2 regions of the Psychrobacillus sp. FSL K6-4046 genome follow, and region 1 is predicted to be linked to the other one. Evidence: predicted binding sites of a transcription regulator. Region 1 holds the regulator's gene; the other holds the start of a gene.
The links. The regulator CtsR, encoded in region 1, represses protease genes until heat stress. The targets are predictions, from matches to a motif close to ATGGTCAATAAAGGTCAAACA.
Positions count from the first base shown of each region.

Region 2: clpP (ATP-dependent Clp endopeptidase proteolytic subunit ClpP) is a predicted target of CtsR. The motif match lies at 6,563-6,583, and genes of this name have one in related genera.

Region 1 covers NZ_CP152020.1:3,754,519-3,764,200, forward strand. Annotated here, with positions in the region: gene MKY09_RS18570 (PIN/TRAM domain-containing protein) at 1-240, opposite strand, end outside; gene radA (DNA repair protein RadA) at 470-1,840, opposite strand; gene MKY09_RS18580 (ATP-dependent Clp protease ATP-binding subunit) at 1,994-4,444, opposite strand; gene MKY09_RS18585 (protein arginine kinase) at 4,441-5,535, opposite strand; gene MKY09_RS18590 (UvrB/UvrC motif-containing protein) at 5,525-6,064, opposite strand; gene MKY09_RS18595 (CtsR family transcriptional regulator) at 6,081-6,554, opposite strand; gene MKY09_RS18600 (GNAT family N-acetyltransferase) at 6,721-7,179, opposite strand; gene rsgA (ribosome small subunit-dependent GTPase A) at 7,191-8,252, opposite strand; gene MKY09_RS18610 (ABC transporter permease) at 8,580-9,482, opposite strand; gene MKY09_RS18615 (ABC transporter ATP-binding protein) at 9,460-9,682, opposite strand, start outside.
Region 2 covers NZ_CP152020.1:1,045,990-1,055,671, reverse strand. Annotated here, with positions in the region: gene MKY09_RS05110 (RNA polymerase sigma factor) at 1-436, shown strand, start outside; gene MKY09_RS05105 (hypothetical protein) at 414-1,544, shown strand; gene MKY09_RS05100 (cupin domain-containing protein) at 2,090-2,875, opposite strand; gene MKY09_RS05095 (multidrug DMT transporter permease) at 3,352-3,750, shown strand; gene MKY09_RS05090 (GNAT family N-acetyltransferase) at 4,125-4,571, opposite strand; gene MKY09_RS05085 (TPM domain-containing protein) at 4,593-5,246, opposite strand; gene MKY09_RS05080 (catalase family peroxidase) at 5,413-6,354, shown strand; tRNA gene MKY09_RS05075 (tRNA-Arg) at 6,429-6,500, opposite strand; gene clpP (ATP-dependent Clp endopeptidase proteolytic subunit ClpP) at 6,673-7,275, shown strand; gene MKY09_RS05065 (ribosomal protein L7/L12) at 7,348-7,605, shown strand; gene MKY09_RS05060 (HPr family phosphocarrier protein) at 7,668-7,925, opposite strand; gene whiA (DNA-binding protein WhiA) at 7,945-8,886, opposite strand; gene MKY09_RS05050 (YvcK family protein) at 8,918-9,682, opposite strand, start outside.

The DNA.
Region 1 (9,682 bases):
ATCACCAATGGGTGCCTTTAATAGTCTTTCCTCCATCCATTTAATGAAATGAATTAAATAATCTGTTAAAAATAGCGCAGCTACATACAGCATGATTGCTCCGATTAATACAGAAACATATACATTGTTAATAAAAGAGTTGTTGGATAAATTAATCAGTTCATATAAGTGCGGTAAGAATAGCAACCCTAATGTACCACCTATTAATACAAAAGCAATTTGAATAATCCACTTTAACAAATATTCCACCTCCGTTTAAATTTTATTATACTTCCTTTTATGGCTCTATGCCTATTTTGACGTATGAGTAAGGCTAACCAATGCAGCAATACAATACTAGTATCAAAAGTTTACTTATACATAGTTTACATTACCACTCAGAAGTATACGTATTTTAGAAAGCAGGTGGCAGTTCCCCACCACCGTATCTTCTCTATTATTACCTCGAGTAGTTTGTCCTACTAGTCAGTTAAGAAAAAGCTTCCTTCATCACTTCATTTACTGATTCTACACCAATGACCTGAAGTCCCTTTGGATAGTCCCAGCCTCCCATATTCGATGCTGGGATGATTGCTCGTTTAAAGCCGAGCTTTGCAGCCTCTTGCACTCTTTGTTCAATCCTCGAAACTCTTCTTACCTCACCAGTTAATCCGACTTCTCCTATAAAACAGTCAGTTGAAGCAACACCTATATCTCTAAAACTAGAGACAATACTTACTAGGACGGCTAAATCGATGGCAGGTTCGTCTAATTTTACTCCACCGGCAACTTTTATATAGGCGTCTTGTGTTTGAAGTAGCAGTCCCATGCGTTTTTCTAGCACTGCCATTAACAAGGAAATTCTATTTTGGTCAATCCCTGTAGCCATTCTTTTAGGGTAGTTAAAGCTCGACTGTGTGACTAGCGCTTGAATCTCTACTAAAATCGGTCTTGTCCCTTCCATAGACGCGACGATTGCAGAGCCTGCTGCTCCATGAGAACGCTCCTGCAAAAATAACTCAGAAGGATTCAGTACTTCCTTTAGACCCTGTTGTACCATTTCAAAAATAGCAATCTCATTAGTCGAACCAAATCTATTTTTTTGTGAACGCAATATACGATGATTGTGATGACGCTCACCCTCAAAATATAAAACCGTATCTACCATATGCTCAAGGATCCTTGGTCCGGCGATTTGGCCTTCTTTAGTTACATGACCAACTAAAAAGATCGCAATATTTTTAGTCTTCGCGATACGCATCAGCTCAGCAGTACTTTCACGTACTTGAGACACGCTACCTGGTGCACTCGTTACTTCTGGGTGATGCACAGTTTGTATAGAATCCACGATTACAAAACGCGGACTTACTTGATCGATTGTTTCATTTATCAGCTCTAGATTAGTTTCCGAATAGATATAAAGTTCGTTTGAAGTAACTCCTAGACGTTCTGCTCGGAGTTTCGTCTGGCGGATGGATTCTTCTCCGGAAATGTAGAGGACTCTTTCTCCCTTATTCGCAAGAAGTGCAGAAACTTGTAAAAGAAGCGTTGATTTACCTATACCTGGATCTCCCCCAATTAAAACTAGGGAGCCTGGCACAATTCCTCCACCTAAGACCCGATTCAATTCTACTAAATCCGTCTGTACACGAGGCTCATCGATCGTTTCAATAGATATAATGGGCGTTGCTTTTTGAGTGACTCCAGAGGAATGCTGAAAAGAATGTCTAGGCCCCTTAGAAACAACCTCTACCTCTTCGACCATCGTGTTCCATTCTCCACACCCTGGACATCTACCCATCCATTTGGCAGCCTCATAGCCACATGAGTTACACATAAATTTCGTTTTCTTTTTTGCCATATAATCCTCCTATAATAAGAAAAGCGCAAGTGCCTGTTCTGCCCCGACAGGCAAATGGAGAAATGCGAGGAGGCAGTTCCTCAGCCACCTCACATACTCTTAGTTGCACTATGTAAAAAAAGGCATTCCGGTGATCTCGGAATGCCTATAATATTAACTTTCTGTGACAGGCTCTGTTGTTCGAACAACAAATTCGTCATTTTCTACATCAAATACTACACGCTGACCCGTTAAGACTTCACCTTTTAACAGTTCCTCTGAAAGACGATCTTCCACATGCTTTTGTAATGCACGGCGCAACGGACGTGCTCCATATGTTGGATCGTAGCCTTCTGTAGTAATTTTATCTTGAGCAGCTTCAGTAAGTACTAGCTCTATTCCTTGTTCTTTTAAACGCTTCGCTAGCTGCTCTGTCATTAATGTCACAATTTGTTTTAAGTGTTCCTTCTCTAATGAGTGGAATACAATCATTTCATCTAAACGGTTTAAGAATTCAGGACGGAATGCTTTTTTCAATTCTTCCAGCATTTTTCCTTTCATATCTTTATAATCCGTTTTTCCTGCTTCTTGTAAGTTAAACCCTACATGTTTATTATACTTAAGTGCATCTGCTCCAACATTAGATGTCATAATCACTACTGTATTGCGGAAGTCGACTGTGCGACCTTTCGAATCAGTTAATCGACCATCCTCTAATACTTGTAAAAGTATATTGAATACGTCTGGATGTGCTTTTTCAATTTCATCTAATAAAATTACAGAATACGGTTTACGGCGAACTTTTTCAGTCAACTGACCACCATCATCAAAGCCAACATACCCCGGAGGTGAACCTACTAAACGAGAAGTAGAATGTTTTTCCATGTACTCAGACATGTCTACTCGGATCATCGCGTCCTCGTCTCCAAACATTACCTCTGCTAAAGCACGAGCTAACTCCGTTTTACCTACTCCTGTAGGTCCTAAGAAGATAAATGAACCAATTGGTCGCTTCGGATCTTTTAAGCCCGCTCGAGCTCGTCGGATAGCACGAGAAATAGCATCTACCGCTTCTTTTTGTCCGATTACACGTTCATGTAATTTATCCTCCAGCTTTAACAACTTCTCGGACTCTGTTTGAGCTAACTTGGAAACAGGAATTCCAGTCCACATCGAAACGACAGCAGCGATATCCTCGACTGTAACCTCTGACTCTTCTTTTCCTTGTTTTTCTTTCCAAGTATTTTTCATAGTTTCTAATTTATCTTTAATCTTTTGTTCTTTATCTCGGAAAGAAGCTGCCTTCTCAAATTCCTGGCTTTGCACAGCTGCATTTTTCTCAGAGCGAACAGCCTCTAGCTTCGTTTCTAATTCTTTTAAATTAGGAGGAGTTGTATAGGAACGAAGGCGAACCTTAGAACCTGCCTCATCAATTAAATCTATTGCTTTATCAGGCAAGAAACGATCTGAAATGTAACGATCAGACATTTTAACTGCCGCTTCTACTGCTTCATCCGTAATTTTCACACGGTGATGTGCTTCATAACGATCGCGTAACCCATAAATAATTTGTACAGCTTCCTCAGAAGAAGGCTCATCAACTTGGATTGGTTGGAAGCGACGTTCAAGCGCAGCATCTTTTTCAATGTATTTGCGATATTCGTCTAATGTAGTAGCACCGATACATTGAATTTCTCCTCGAGCCAGTGCTGGTTTCAAGATATTAGAAGCATCAATTGCCCCCTCTGCTCCACCTGCACCGATTAACGTATGAAGTTCATCAATGAAAAGAATAACATTTCCTGCTTGGCGAATTTCATCCATCACTTTTTTCAGACGGTCTTCAAATTCACCACGATATTTAGTACCCGCTACAACAGTACCCATATCTAAAGTCATTACACGTTTATCTCTTAAAATTTCAGGAACCTCATTTTGTACGATTTGTTGTGCAAGACCTTCTGCAATAGCAGTCTTACCTACACCTGGCTCCCCAATTAGGACCGGATTATTTTTCGTACGACGAGCTAATATTTCAATAACACGTGTGATTTCCTTGCTACGCCCTATTACAGGATCTAGCGTACCTTCTCTTGCAATTTGTGTTAAATCGCGTGCTAACCCGTCTAATGTCGGTGTACTAGCAGGAGCGACTCCGTTGTTATTACTATTGCTATGAGATTGATCGGAACTTCCTAATAATTGAAGCACTTGCTGACGCGCCTTGTTCAAGCTTACACCTGCATTGTTCAATACTCTTGCTGCTACTCCTTCTCCTTCACGAATTAAAGCAAGAAGTAAATGTTCTGTTCCAATGTATGAGTGACCTAGTTTTCTTGATTCATCTACTGACAGCTCAATGACTTTCTTAGCACGAGGCGTATAGTGAACAATCGGACCAACTTCCTCTGCTCCAGTTCCAACCAGCTCCTCGATCCCTGCCTCTATCACTTTTGGATCTACTTCGATTGCTTCTAATGCTTTTGCGGCAATTCCGCTACCTTCACGGATAAGACCGAGTAAAATATGTTCTGTTCCAATAGATTCATGCTTTAAACGAATAGCCTCTTCTTGAGCTAATTGTAAAACTTTTTGCGATCTTTGCGTAAATCGATTAAACATCATGCAGGTTCCTCTCCTTTTGTATTATCTTTTTCTCCTTTTTGCAAACGTTCCCTTAACAGCTTAGCTCGAAACATGTCACGCTCCGTGGCATTTAAAGTAGTGCCAGCGTACTTTTGTAAAAAACCAGGCTGCATAAAGATCATACATTCATTTAGGATGGACATATCTATATCCTTAATAAGTCCAATATCTATTCCTAAACGCACATCAGACAGACATCTTGCCGCCTCCTCTGTGGTCATTAGACGAGCATAGGATAAGGTTCCTAGTGAACGGTAAAGACGATCCTCCAATGTATTTGGGGAGTGCTGTAAAAGTGCGTCTCTTGCTTCTCTTTCTTTTTGAATAATTTGTTCTGCTATACTTTGAAGATCAGCAAGTATATCTTCCTCAGTCTTACCAAGTGTCGTTTGATTTGATACCTGATAAACATTGCCGAGCGCTTCACTACCCTCTCCATATATTCCTCTTACGACCATACCAAGCCGAGAAATAATGGTTACGATTCGATTCATTTGCTTTGTTTTTGTTAAAGCAGGTAAGTGCATCATGACAGATGCTCTAAGTCCTGTTCCAGTGTTTGTAGGGCAGCTTGTCAAATAACCAAACTGTTCGTCAAATGCATATGGTAATTCCTTTTCTAATAAACGATCTATTGTATCTGCCCGTTCGTAAGCTTGTTGGATTTGGAGTCCTGGAAATAGGCATTGAATTCGAATATGGTCCTCTTCATTCACCATGACACTAACAGACTCATCTTCTGATAAAAGGACAGATCCCGTATTTGGTGAATTTGCGAGCTTAGGACTTATTAAATGTTTTTCAACCAAGACTTGACGCCCTAGCTCAGATACATCTTTAATATGCACAGATGTAAAATTTTTCTGTAATTCTTCATCTGCATCTAACAGTGTGGAGGATACAGATTGGTCAATTTTATGCGCTTCGTCCTCTGTAAATGCTAGAGGGAAGCGAAAACCATTAAGGTTTCTCGCCAAGCGAATTCTGGTGCTCATCACGATGTCAGAATGCTCTCCTTCCCCTTCCATCCAACTAGATCTGGAATTATCTAAAAAGTTCTCAATCGACATGTGAATCGTCACCTCCTCCGGCAAGTTGTTTTTCAAGGTCTTTAACTTCGTCTCTTAACTTCGCGGCATCTTCAAATTGCTCTTGCTCAACTGCCTGCTTCATTTGAGCCCTAATTGCTTCAATTCGTTTCTTTAAAGCTATTTTTTCACCAAGTCGCCCTGGTGCTTTTCCAATATGTGTAGTGTTACCATTGTGTAGACGTTTTAGGGCTTGAGGTAAATGAGGACGGAAGCTTTCGTAGCATGATGCACATCCAAACTTACCCTCTTCTAGAAATCTCTCAATAGACCAGCCACATTCATCACATTCAAGTGTTTTTTGTTGTTTTTGTTGAACTATCTGATCTGCTTGGTTAAACCAATTAGATAGAAGCTGATGAAGAGATAATGGGTCTTGTTTGTATTCAACATAAAACGGGTGGAGGCTATTGGCACAGACCTCACAATAATGTCTTTCAAAGTGTTCTCCGTTATGCACTTGTGTAACCGTCACTTTAGCTGGCCGTTGTTTACAATTTTCACAAATCACCTTATCAACACCCCGTTCAATTTTCACTTTTTTCATATTTTAGTGTTAAAAGCATGGCACATAGTATACGTGCTCGTAGCTCATCTCTTGCTGGTAGTGGGATGGCTAAAGTTGTTCTGTCTAGAGCTGCTAAAATTATCTTCGCCTCTCTTTTCGTAATAACCTCTTCATCCAATAAACGAAAAACAATATCCTCTGTAGTGGATGCAGATGCTCCTGCTTCCAGACTTTGTATTATATGCTCAATTAATTCAGCTTTTGTGTGGGCTCGAACGCGGAGAATTCGAATATACCCACCACCACCACGTTTACTTTCCACCAAATATCCACGATCCAGTGTGAATCGGGTGTTTATTACATAATTTATTTGTGAAGGTACACATTGAAATTTTTCTGCGATCTCGCTTCTTTTGATTTCAATTTGCCCTCTACTTTCTTGTTCGATAATTGCCTTCAAATAACCTTCAATAATGTCAGATATATTTTTCATCTTCTCTCACCTCTTCTCACAAAAACTGACTTTGACTATCTTTGACTATATTATATAATGAATTTTTTGGTTGTGCAATTCATTTGCCTAGCATAAAAGAAACAAAAAAACTACCAACATTTATTGTCAGTAGTTTTAGGGTGTATCAAAATGAAAACTTATATTCTTATATTTGTGAATTGTATTTAAGCTGCGTAATAAAAATTGTTGGCTCTACCTCAATATTTTGTACTTTGAAAAAGTGATGTCTTTCATACAAAGCAAGAGCTGGTAAATTTTTTGCGCCGGTAGAAACTATTATACTTACAGCTTTTGAAGTAGTGCTCAAAACATGCTGGAGCAACTCAGAAGCTATCCCTTTTCTAAAATAATTTGGGTGGACAACTAACCTACAAATACTTACTACGTCTCCCTCATATTCATAGGAGATAAAACCAAGTAGCTTCTCCATATGATACTTTCCTATAAAAATCTCTTTAGATACTTTAATATCCTCGATTGTTTCCTTAAGCTGTGGTATGCCTTCAAAACCGATAATCTCTGCTTCCTTGCGGTAAGCCGGAAGCTGTATTTCGAGCATTTCCTCTGCTATAGAATGCTTTTGGTGATCAATTAATCGAATCATATGCACCTCTATTAAACTTTTCTTCTCTTATTGGTTTTTTGGATCTTCGATACTTGCTTCCATTTATCACGTTCTGTTTTTTGAGCAGCTAAGTTGTTTTTACGCTCGATATGAGCAAGCTCACGCAATAATTTTACATAGCTTACATATCTATCCTCTTTTAGTAAACCAGTTTGAATGGCTTCTTGAATGGCGCAGCCCGGCTCTTTTTTATGCTGGCAGTCTCTAAATCTGCATTCGATAGCAAGTTCTTCGATATCCTGAAAACTGTTGCTAATACCTTCGCTAGAATCCCAGAGCTGGAACTCTCTCATTCCCGGGGTATCAATTAATAGTCCCCCACCAGGTAATAAGGAAAGCTCTCTATGAGTGGTTGTATGACGTCCTTTACTGTCATCCGTTCGAATATCGCTAACCTCCATTACATCCTCACCAGATAGAGCATTGATCAAAGAGGATTTCCCTACGCCTGAAGAACCTAGTAAGGCCCCCGTTTTACCGTTGACTAGGAGAGCGGCTAAGTCATCTATTCCCTCTCCCGTGACACTAGATACAGCGAATACATTTACGCCAAATGCAATCATTTCGACTTCACTGATGAAATAATCCACCTGTTCACAAGCGTCTTTTTTCGTTAGTACCACGACAGGTGTAGCACCAGAATCCCAAGCTGCAAGTAGATAGCGCTCTAACCTTCTTATATTAAAATCATGGTTGAGTGACATCACTAAAAATACATAGTCTACATTCACTGCTACCAATTGGATTTCTGTTGTTGTACCTGCCACTTTTCTCGAGAATTGGGATTGTCTCGGTAAAACCTGTTGAATAATACCTTTATCTTCTCCGGGCATCTGCTCTAAAACCACCCAATCTCCTACGGCTGGGTAGGCTTCACGGTTGTGATCAAACTTAAATCTACCCGAAAGAGAGCAAAGCCACTCACCTTCATTCGTAATTACTCGATAAGAATGCTTATGTTCGAGTAAAACTCGACCTACTAATCCTTTGTTCGACATCTTTTCTTCCCATTTACTATTCCATCCATACTGTTCGATTAAATTCAATTTCAATTTCCTCCTAATTTTCCCATTAAAATATTTGAATCGCCATTATATTAAGCGAATTACTGGGCAACAAAAAAACCATGATTGCTCGAATCAGCAATCATGGTCTCCCGTTCATTAGTAAAGAAATTTCAAAAAGTATGAAGAAATAAGCTCGATTGTCTGTATACAATCAAACTAATACCTATTCCGCCTACATTTTAGAAAATAACAGGGTGAGACATCATGAGCTTACTGATTCGAATCGAATTATATACAATAGCCATAATGCTTCACCTCTTTCTTTAAGTTAAATTCAGAATACTACAAGTTTTTGAAATATGCAATAGGCAATTATGCCGTGACATCACGTTTTGTAAATGACCAGTAGCTTGTCACAAGGAATATCACTAGGTACACAGCAATTACGACAATAGAGAAGCCCATAGACATACTTTCAAGTAGCGGCTCTTTTGTTCCGATAAATTGACTTAAATTTGTATTAGCAAATAAAATGTACTTTGAAAATTCTATTTCCAACATCGCGAGAACACCGGTTACTTGTACTCCTGTAAACATCAAGAAAATAGATATTCCTATTGCCAATGAGCTCGAACGGAAAACAGAGCCAATCATAAAGGCCAACGTTCCAATCACTAATACATTGATTAGCGATAAAGCAGTTAACAGTAACAATCTACCCCAGAATGAAACTTCAACTACAGCACCGTCTACTAACTCTAATTGGGTTCCTGGTACATTATCAAAGAATATATATCCAAAAATGATACCTGAAATAAGAAGAATACCAGTCATTGCTACTGCAAATAAACCAACCGTTAAAAGTTTAGACGTTAGAATTTTCCAACGTTTCACTGGTCTTGTTAATAACATTTTAATCGTTCCTTGAGAAAATTCAGAAGCGACTATACCACCTGCAACAACTACTGTAAGTAATGTAACAACTGACATCATACCAGGAAGGCCAGTGAAAAAGCCTTGTGCACTATCATCTATAATTGGTGGTGGCAGTTCATTATCCAATCTATATTTAGTTATTTCTGGATCCTCTGAGCTAGCAGCCATCTGACTAACTGTAATAGCTTCTCCTGATTCGTCCTGTCCTACTTCCAAGGAATTCATCCATTTCACAAAGCCAGCAGAACCAAGCATTACTAATACGAGCAGTATAGCCATAATCCAGGTTGCTTTTTTACTCCATAGTTTTAACCACTCATTTCGCACGAGATTCAGCAATTTGTCCACCTCCTGTAATTTCTAAGAATTGATCTTCTAATGTTTTTCTATTTGGAGTGATGGAATAGATTTGTAGGCCATTCGCAATCATCTCTGCAACTAATGCAGGCACTTCCTCTTTATTAAGTGGAATTATAAAACCACTTCCTTGAGCCTCCATTGTAATCTCTTTATGTTTAAAGAAATCTACTACTTTTTCT
Region 2 (9,682 bases), 1.2 Mb from region 1:
GGACCTTACACAGGAAACCTTTTACAAAGCATTTAAAGGATTTAAAACGTTTGATAAGCAAGCATCGACTGCTACGTGGATCCTAAAAATTGCTCGCAATGTTACCTATGATTATTTCAGAAGAAAACGAGTGGTTCAATTTTTTTCATTTGAAAAGAATCATGATATAGAAACAAAGGGGCTTTCCCCAGAAAGTCACGTCGAACAAAAAGAAAAGCTGACACGGATGTATGATTCCTTGCGCCTGCTAAAGAAGGATTATCAAGAGGTAATCATCCTGCGAAAAATCCAGGAATGCTCCATCCAGGAAACTGCCTACATTCTCGGATGGACCGAGGCAAAGGTCAAGATGAAAATGATGCGTGCACTCGAGGCGCTAAAAAAGGAATTTCATCAAAAAGGGGGTTATGTAAATGGAACCGTCAAAGGAATTTGATGAGCTTTTTGAGGAAATGAAGCATGTTGAACGTTCTAATGAAGCAAGACGAAATACATGGCTAGCGATAAAGGAACGAATGGAAAAGAAAAAAAGTAGAATATTTCCCGCCATCCTTGCATTAGCAGCAATTGCCATCGCCTCCTTTTTCCTGTTCACAAATATGATTCCAGCAGAAACTGAGCAAACAGCACAACCTCTTACGAATGAGGAAGTGATTATGGCCGTCATTGAAAAAGAATATAATGGGCCGGATATGGAACTTGAAAGGTTACTAAGGGCATGGTTTGAACTGCAAAGTAAAACCCCTACAAAGAACCAGGATGAGTACAATAAGCTGCTACAATCGAAGGAAAGTACAGATTATACTAATTATTTTTACAAAAGCTTTGGTGATTATTTCACAAAAGATATGATGGAACAGGCTATTAGCACTGTAATGGTGTTCAAATATAATTCCCAATTAATAGACAGCAATTTAGACATGCAATTAGAGAAGGTCCAGATAACACAGGATAAGGATCATCCAACTATTTATCGAGCTACCGTGGAGGTTTCCTTGACAAACGATAAAGACCAGAAAATCTTTCACACGTTAAAAGAAGAATATATCTTTTCTAAAACAGAGCCTGGAAAAATAGGGAGATATAACTTAATGTTAGCTACAGATGGCAAACATCTATATGATATCATCCCAAATTTTGATGCCTATTTTAATAACAGGAAGCCAGTTATCGACGTTTCGTTCGATTCCATTTGCTTCAATGGAAGAACTGGCTCCAATCAAATAAACGGCTGTACAACTGACACAGTTCAAATAAATGAAATAATGGAATCCATTAACGATTTACCTATTCAAGAGGTTACCGAGGAGGAAAGCAGCTGGAGAGCTGAATTGTTGTCTCAAAGGAACAGCTATCAAATCTATTTAACAAACGAAGCAAATCAAGAAAAGACATTATACACGGTGACTCTATACGATGATGGCAAGCTAGTGTACGCTCCTGGCTTGGACATGGGGATTACTGGCGATATCACGATAGGCTCTCATCGAGATGTCTACAAGAAGGTTATTCAGATGCTTCAAACATTTAAAGAAGTAGACTAGCAGAGAAAATGATTCCTGATTGAAACGAGCTGGTTATGACTAGCTCGTTTTATCTTTGTTTTTCTTCCGATAAAAATAACGCCAAGTATAAAAAATCACCCAAAATGCTAAAAGAACAACAAACTGATAGTTTGTATCACTATAATTAACCATAAGGATTATTATAATAAATGTTGGTATAGCTAAATAACACCACATTCTTACTTCCTTGTTTTTAAAACTTAATTCAAACCGTTCACTCATAGACCCCAACCCTTTTGCCGCCTACCTTCACCAGCTGGCTAGTCTACCTGAGATTCCTAGCGTTTTAATTTACGACAATCACTCCATGGATTACTACAATCACTGCCTAGTTTACGACAATACCCTCGAAGATTACTACAATCCAATCCCATGGACTCTCTCTGATGAATTTTTACGACAATCACAGCGTAGTTTACTACAATACCTCATAACGAAAGATAATAGCCTTTATCTTCACAAAAAAAAATGAAAAAAACGATTCGTTTTCTTCATTTGTTTTTTATTTGATTGCCTCTTAGGCTCTACATTTTTTTGCTTTGCTGGAGAATTTGTGATTCTCCTGTACGTTCCCATTCTTCTACTGTTTCATATGCTTTTTCAGGAGAATATCCCTTTCCAACAAGAACTCCCATTAAAATAAACTCTTGAAGGATATGTGTCATATTAATTCCTCTTTCAACGTCTTCCATGCCTTCTTTAACCAGAAATTCTGTGTGCTTAACCCACTCATCTGGAGTCTTCCCATAATATTTTGTATTTCCATTTCCATGTTCCATCTCCATTGCATCCGCTTTAGTTTTATGAACTGTACCAAATGGGTGGTTTGGCGGGGCATAGATGGAATATAGTTTCAAAGGAACATTTCCGGTATTTGTAAGATTATGCCACGTTCCAGCGGGTATTACAATTGCTGTGTCATCGAATACACTCCATTGCAAATTTAGATTATCTTTACTGTTACCCATTTGAACTATTCCTTGACCTTGTTCAATACGTAGAAATTGATCCACCTCAGGGTGTATTTCCAAACCAATATCTTCCCCTACATTAAGGCTCATTAAAGTGACTTGCAAACGACTTCCTGTCCATAGTGCAGTACGAAACGTCTGATTTACTTTGGTTGCTTCATTAATATTAATAACAAAAGGGTTTGCTCCATAGTCTTTTAACACGTTCTCATAATAAGAATGGTGTGAACCAAATGCCACCTCATTCGGAACTGCCCAATAACCATGAGTGTTTCCGTAGATATACTGTGGAGAATTTGCATAATAAGGATATTGATACATATAAGGTGCATAATACATTTTTATCAATCCCTTCACTTCATTTTATTAATAATCCATCTTATGTGTGGTGGCAGCAGGGTATACTAAATGTTGTCATAAGAGAACAATTTGAGATTAAAAACGACGACAATTACTCCACGTTTTCCTACAATCAACGTTTCTTACTCCCCCTACCACTACCCCCAAAAGAGCAGCGTGTTCTAACGGATTCGTTTGATGAGAAGAAGACACGAGAACGTAATCAACGAGTAATAAACCAGAATGATCACAAACATGAGAAAAGAAAGTCATTCTTGCTGATGAAATGCTCTTGATTAGAAAACGTCAAAAATTTATTGAAGCTAGCTCTTCCATAAAGGTTAAAAACGGGATGCCGTTGAATATAATAATTTATCGTTTAACGATAGCTTTATTGCATTTTGAAACTCATACATTCCTTATTAAAATTTTCTGGTTGCTGTGAAACACAAGCTTAGATGAAAAGGGGAAACAAAATGAAAACAAAATGGCTTTTGAGTAGTAGTGCCGTAGTGATGGGCTTGTTGGGGTTGGCAGGAACCTTTGTTCCCGAAGAAATTTCAAATATATTAGAAATTGAACCCTCGCCCATTACTCTGATTCTTCTGCAAATCATTGGAGGACTATATTTAGGTTTTGCAATGCTGAACTGGTTTACACGTTCTTCCCTAATCGGCGGCATCTATAACAGACCTGTCGTATTGGGAAATCTGATACATTGCCTCGTTGTCTTTTTTGCCCTAATACGGCATCTGGCAGAGGATTTTCATTTCATATTTGTTATTTTGACATTAGTTTACCTTGGGTTTGCCATCTGGTTCACATTGGTGATGCGCTCGAATCCATTAAGAAATCAATCAAAAATGTCTGCCTAACATATATAAACGGGAATTTATATAGGGCGTCTCACTTTTTAAGTTCACCATGCGGAACTAGTCTTTTAAGCAATACAAAATATATTAAAACAATAAAAATTCCTACTTTATAAAAGAAGGAATTTTTATTGTTTATTCCATTATGAGAATCTAAGTGGAAGATTACTCGATATTTATGGGTCAAATTTTTTAAAATTGAGAAGGGTTATGAATTTAATATCATTGTTCCAGTGATTTCAAAACAATTTTCTTCCTCCAATTAACAAAATTATTAGCAGTGCAATTAGAAGAATTGTATCCCCATTTGCTTTGCTTTTTTACGTGCTCTCCCCGTGTACAGAGCCAGTTAATCTATTTCTCCCACCTTAATTTCTCTAAACCTTTAACACAAACTCTGCTTCGCCTTCGTTAATGTTGCCCGTTTTCTGGAAGCCGAGGCTTTCATAGAGCTTGATGGCTATTTCGTTTTCCGGCTCCGTTGATAAATAGATGGAATTGCAGCCGTCCAATTGCTTCATTTCATCCAGCACTAGCTCTACTGCTTTTCTGCCATAGCCTTTTCCTTGGCTTTTATGATCGATCATAAAGCGGCAGATCCAGTAGTTTGCAGTTTCTTCATCAAACCCGTACATGGCAAAGCCAATGAGCTTGTCCTCTGCTTCGACACCTTTTATAGTCCATCCAGTTTCATAGACTGATTGGGTGATGGATAATGCGTTGGAGGCAACAAATTTCTCTACTACGGTTCCTTTGCCATCCTCGTTAGTTGTTAGAAGGACTGTTTTCAGCCAGTTATCCTTATTTATTTCTACTAGTTTCATTCTGCTTCCCCGTTTCTTTTATTAATCTCTCTGCTTTTTTCTTTTACCATTTACCATTCTAGATAGGAGGAAGATGACTAAAAGGATAATGATTATGGTTGGGATAGAGATACTGTCCTGTAGGCTGTTACTCGTATAGGGCTGTGGCTTCGTTAGCCCCTCCGTAATACCGTAATGCTTGGAAACCTCATTGGACAATGCCTGATAGGTGGAGATTACAGCCTCATCGATTAGACCCTGGTTTAAATAAGGCATTGTATACCGATCGATTATCTGATCTATTTTGGCATCTGAAAGTGCTTTTTCCAAGTCACGGTCCACTGTAATCTCTACTGCCGGACCTCCTCCGTTAACCGGATCCGTCTCGATTAAAAATAGTAAGCCATTCTTATTTCGTACACTTCCTATTTGGTTTTCTCGAATGACGTCCATGTTAAACTCACTTGCCGACTGGTCTCCTACATGCTCGATAATCATCACAACTAGCTGAGCAGTCGTTCCTTTTTTTAATTTATCTCCCAGTATTTTTACTTCCTGCTTCGTTTCTTCTGTTAAAAAGTTCTCTTCATCTACTAAATAGGTATCCTTTGATATATCCCCAGCAGCCCCTGTACTTAAAGGAGAGAACAACAAAATAAGGAAGGTTATAACTAGCAGATGTATTGTTTTTTTCAACAGTGCCATTCCCCTTTCAGCCTGCAGTCTCATCATTTTTATTTTATTCTGATAAGTTAATTATATTATACATGAATTATGACTATTAGAAGTCCCTTTTACGAGTTTAATATAGGAAAAGAGTGGTAATGATATAGATTAGACAGTAAATAAAGGAGGTAAACAAATGGACCAAGTACATAACGAGGATTTAACACCAAAAGAAGCCATTGATGCACTGGAGAAGATTCAAGGAAAATTCCCTGGAGCGAGGCGCGCACACGCTAAGGGGGATATGTATGAGGCAACATTTCTTCCGAATGGGAATGCTGTACCCTATACGGTTGCACCCCATCTTCATAGAGAAGCAATTCCTGCTACTGCTCGTTTTTCCAATAGCCCCCCTAACCCTGCCTCCGTCGATTATCTTGTTCCTGCCAAAGGGCTCGCCGTTCAATTTCAGCTACCCGATGGAAGCTTCACCAATTTAGTGAGCTCTACTGTACCGATGTTCGTCACAAGCAGTCCTAGAGAGTTTATCGATATGATCGAAATATTTACGGATAAAAAAACTGGGATTAAAACGATTGACCGGGCCATTAATATGGTGGAGCTAGTTTCTAAAAAATATCCACATAGCAAAGAGGTCATTCAAATCATTAAGGAGCAGGCAAAGCAGCCACCAACGAGCTACGCTGAGCTTCACTACTATCCTATCCACGCCTTCTATTTCGTTAATAAAGACGGCGAACGCCAAGCAATCAAATACGAATGGGTCCCAGTTGATGAAACAAAAGATTCTACTCTAACAAGCAAATCGATTTCAGCCAACTATTTGACGGAGGAGCTAGACGACCGATTAAAACGGGGGCCAGTCCAGTTTGATCTGTTCATCCGCTTAGCAGAGGAAGGGGATAACCCAAACGATGCGACGGATATGTGGCCAGAAGATAGAAGAAAAGTGAATATAGGTCGTTTGGAAATTAGAAATAAAATACATCCTAAGGAAGACATTGTTTTCGACCCAACGATTGTTCCAAAGGGAATCGAGCTAACAGACGATCCCATACTACACTTTCGAAGTGGAGCATATGCTGAATCATATGAGAGGAGAAGTAAGAATGAATAAGAAAGCCCCAAACACATAGTAAATGAGCATAAAAAAACACTCGAACGAATTCGAGTGTTTCTAACTGTTATGGACGCCCCTGGAGGGAATCGAACCCCCATCTCAAGAACCGGAATCTTACGTCATATCCATTAAACTACAGGGGCAAGCGACCTTTCTATTATACAAATGGTATAGGAATAATTCAAGTAAACATTTCAAAGCTTAATATTTGACCTTCCTTGACCATTCCATGTATGATAAAGTTACAACTGAGGCAGAATTTCTCAGTACACACTAAAAAAACACTAACAATTACCTTGAAGGAGGCAATCCAGGATGAATTTAATCCCTACAGTTATTGAACAAACAAATCGCGGCGAGCGTGCGTATGACATTTATTCTAGATTATTAAAAGACCGCATCATCATGCTTGGTAGCGCGATTGATGACAACGTATCAAACTCGATCGTTGCCCAGCTTTTATTCCTAGAAGCAGAGGATCCAGAAAAAGATATCTCTATCTATATCAATAGCCCAGGCGGAAGTATTACAGCAGGTATGGCTATCTACGATACAATGCAATTCATTAAACCAGACGTACAAACTATTTGTATCGGTATGGCAGCATCAATGGGTGCTTTCTTACTTACAGCTGGAACAAAAGGCAAACGCTATGCACTTCCAAATGCTGAGGTTATGATTCACCAACCACTTGGTGGAGCTCAAGGGCAAGCAACGGAAATCGAGATTGCAGCAAAACGTATCTTATACCTACGCGACAAGCTAAACCAAATTATGGCTGAACGTACTGGTCAACCGATTGAAGTCGTTTCAAAAGACACAGATCGCGATAACTTCATGCCAGCAGAGCGTGCATTAGAATACGGTCTAATCGACCATATCATCTCACGCAGCGACATGAAAAAAGATGTAAAATAATATAATATAAATCCAAGGCGGTCATTCTCTGCCTTGGATTTTTTTATAAAAAGATGAAAGGTTGTGTTCCATTTGCTATATACAATAAGTTCTCTGTTAATCATATTGTCCTTAGTCATTTACATCGTAAGTCTACAAAGCAAAATAAAAAAATTAGAATCACAACAGGCCCTTCCGTTTAAAGGAGACAAAGCCTTAGAAAAACAAATCGTAGAGATGAATAATAATGACAGCAGCCAGGTTGAAATGGTCAAGCTTGTTCGGAATGAAACAGGCTTAGGACTAGTACCAGCAAAGAAATATGTAGATAAGGTGCTTAACCATATTTAATGTCATTCTACAAAAAAAAGCTGTTATCTAATCCAAGCGGACTAGATAACAGCTCTCTTTATTTATTCAGCATTAGAAATGAACTTAACTAATGATTCCACAGCTTCCTCTTCATCAGAGCCTTCAGCACTCAAAGTAACAGTAGCGCCCTTGCTAATCGCAAGGCTCATGATTCCCATGATACTTTTAGCGTTTACCTTTTTGTCATCTTTTTCAAGAAACACATCTGCTATAAAACGATTCGCTGCTTGTACAAATAAAGCTGCTTGTCTCGCTTGTAGTCCTGATTGTAATTTTACTTCGACCTGTTGTTCCGCCATAATCCTTAGCCCCATTTCTTTAAATTGATTCGCCTCTTCTTAAAGCATCTGCTATTTCATCCAGCTTACGCAAGCGATGGTTAACACCTGATTTACTTACAGTTCCAGTGGATACCATGTCGCCTAGCTCCTTTAGGGTTACATCCTGATACTCGACACGAAGACGGGCAATTTCTCGAAGCTTCTCAGGCAATTGATCCAGCCCGATTGCATTATCGATAAAACGGATGTTATCCACTTGTCGGATAGCTGCACTGATGGTTTTGTTCAAATTGGCCGTTTCACAGTTGACCAAGCGATTAACACTGTTCCGCATGTCTCGGATGATTCGCACATCCTCAAATTTTAAGAGGGCACGATGTGCTCCAGCGATGCTTAAAAAGTCAGAAATTTTTTCTGCTTCCTTTAAATATGCCACAAAACCTTTTTTACGTTCAATGGTTTTTGCATTTAATTCATAAAAGTTCATTAAATCGACTAATGCGTCGCTATGTGTTTTATATAAGGAGTAAATTTCTAAGTGATAAGAGGAAGTTTCTGGATTATTGACAGAGCCTCCTGCTAAGAAAGCTCCACGTAGGTAAGCTCTTTTACAGCAGTTCTTTTTGACAAGCTCCTGTGAAATCGAATACTCAAATTCAAAGCCTTCCTTCAAAATCATTAAATCCTCTAGTAGCCTCTTGGAGCCTTCTCTTACTCGGCAAATATAGACATTATTCTTTTTAAGACGCATCTTTTTACGAACAAGTACTTCCACATTCAGCTTATACAACGATTTGATCAACGTGTACAGCCTTCGGGCAATCGCCGCATTTTCGGTTTGAACATCCAAGCTAAGCATTTTGTTGCTAAAAGAAAGAGAACCATTCATACGGATGAGCGCTGAAAGCTCTGCCTTCGAACAGCAAGGCTCAGCCTCCTCCTGTGTCATCTCTTTTTTTGTTTCAGAAGCAAACGACATATAACGTTTCCCCCTTTCTTGCAGAGCCTCTCTATTGTTTGAATCCTTTTTGGCCTGCATATTCGTAAAGCCATTTCGCTACTTTTATCGCATCATGACGGACAGCGCCATTATATACGATGGAAATGTCCTTCTTAACGATTTCTATGTCTAGTGTTTCTAATTTCTCTATATCAATTTTAACGGGAGAAGCCTTCTCCTGCTTATATAAATACTGAACATTTTCAGGAATTTCCTCATTACTTATCAACAAAGAATCTATAAAGTTCTCGCCTACATGGTCGATCAATGCTTCTACATGATCATACGCCGTATAGTTATTCGTTTCTCCAGCTTGTGTCATCAGATTGCAAATGTACACTTTTTTAGCCTTCGAACGGATGACTGCCTTACGAATATCTTCGACTAAGAGATTAGGCAAAATACTAGTATAAAGGCTACCTGGTCCAATTGCTATAATATCCGCTTGGCGGATTAGGTTAATTGCCTCTGGCAGTGGCTTTACATCGTCAGGAGTAATAAATACCTTTTCTATCTTTTTCCCATAGTCCGGTATTTTAGATTCCCCTGTAACAATAGTTTTATCCTCAAATTGTGCATGGAGTGTGACTAGCTGATTGGCAGCAGGAAGCACTTTTCCATGAATATTTAAAACACGGCTCATTTCCGTGATTGCATGTGCGAAATCTCCTGTAATCGAGGTTAAAGCAGTAATCATTAGATTGCCTAAGGAATGTCCCTCGAGTTCGCTGGAATTAGTAAAGCGAAACTGAAACATTTCTTCTACGAGCGGCTC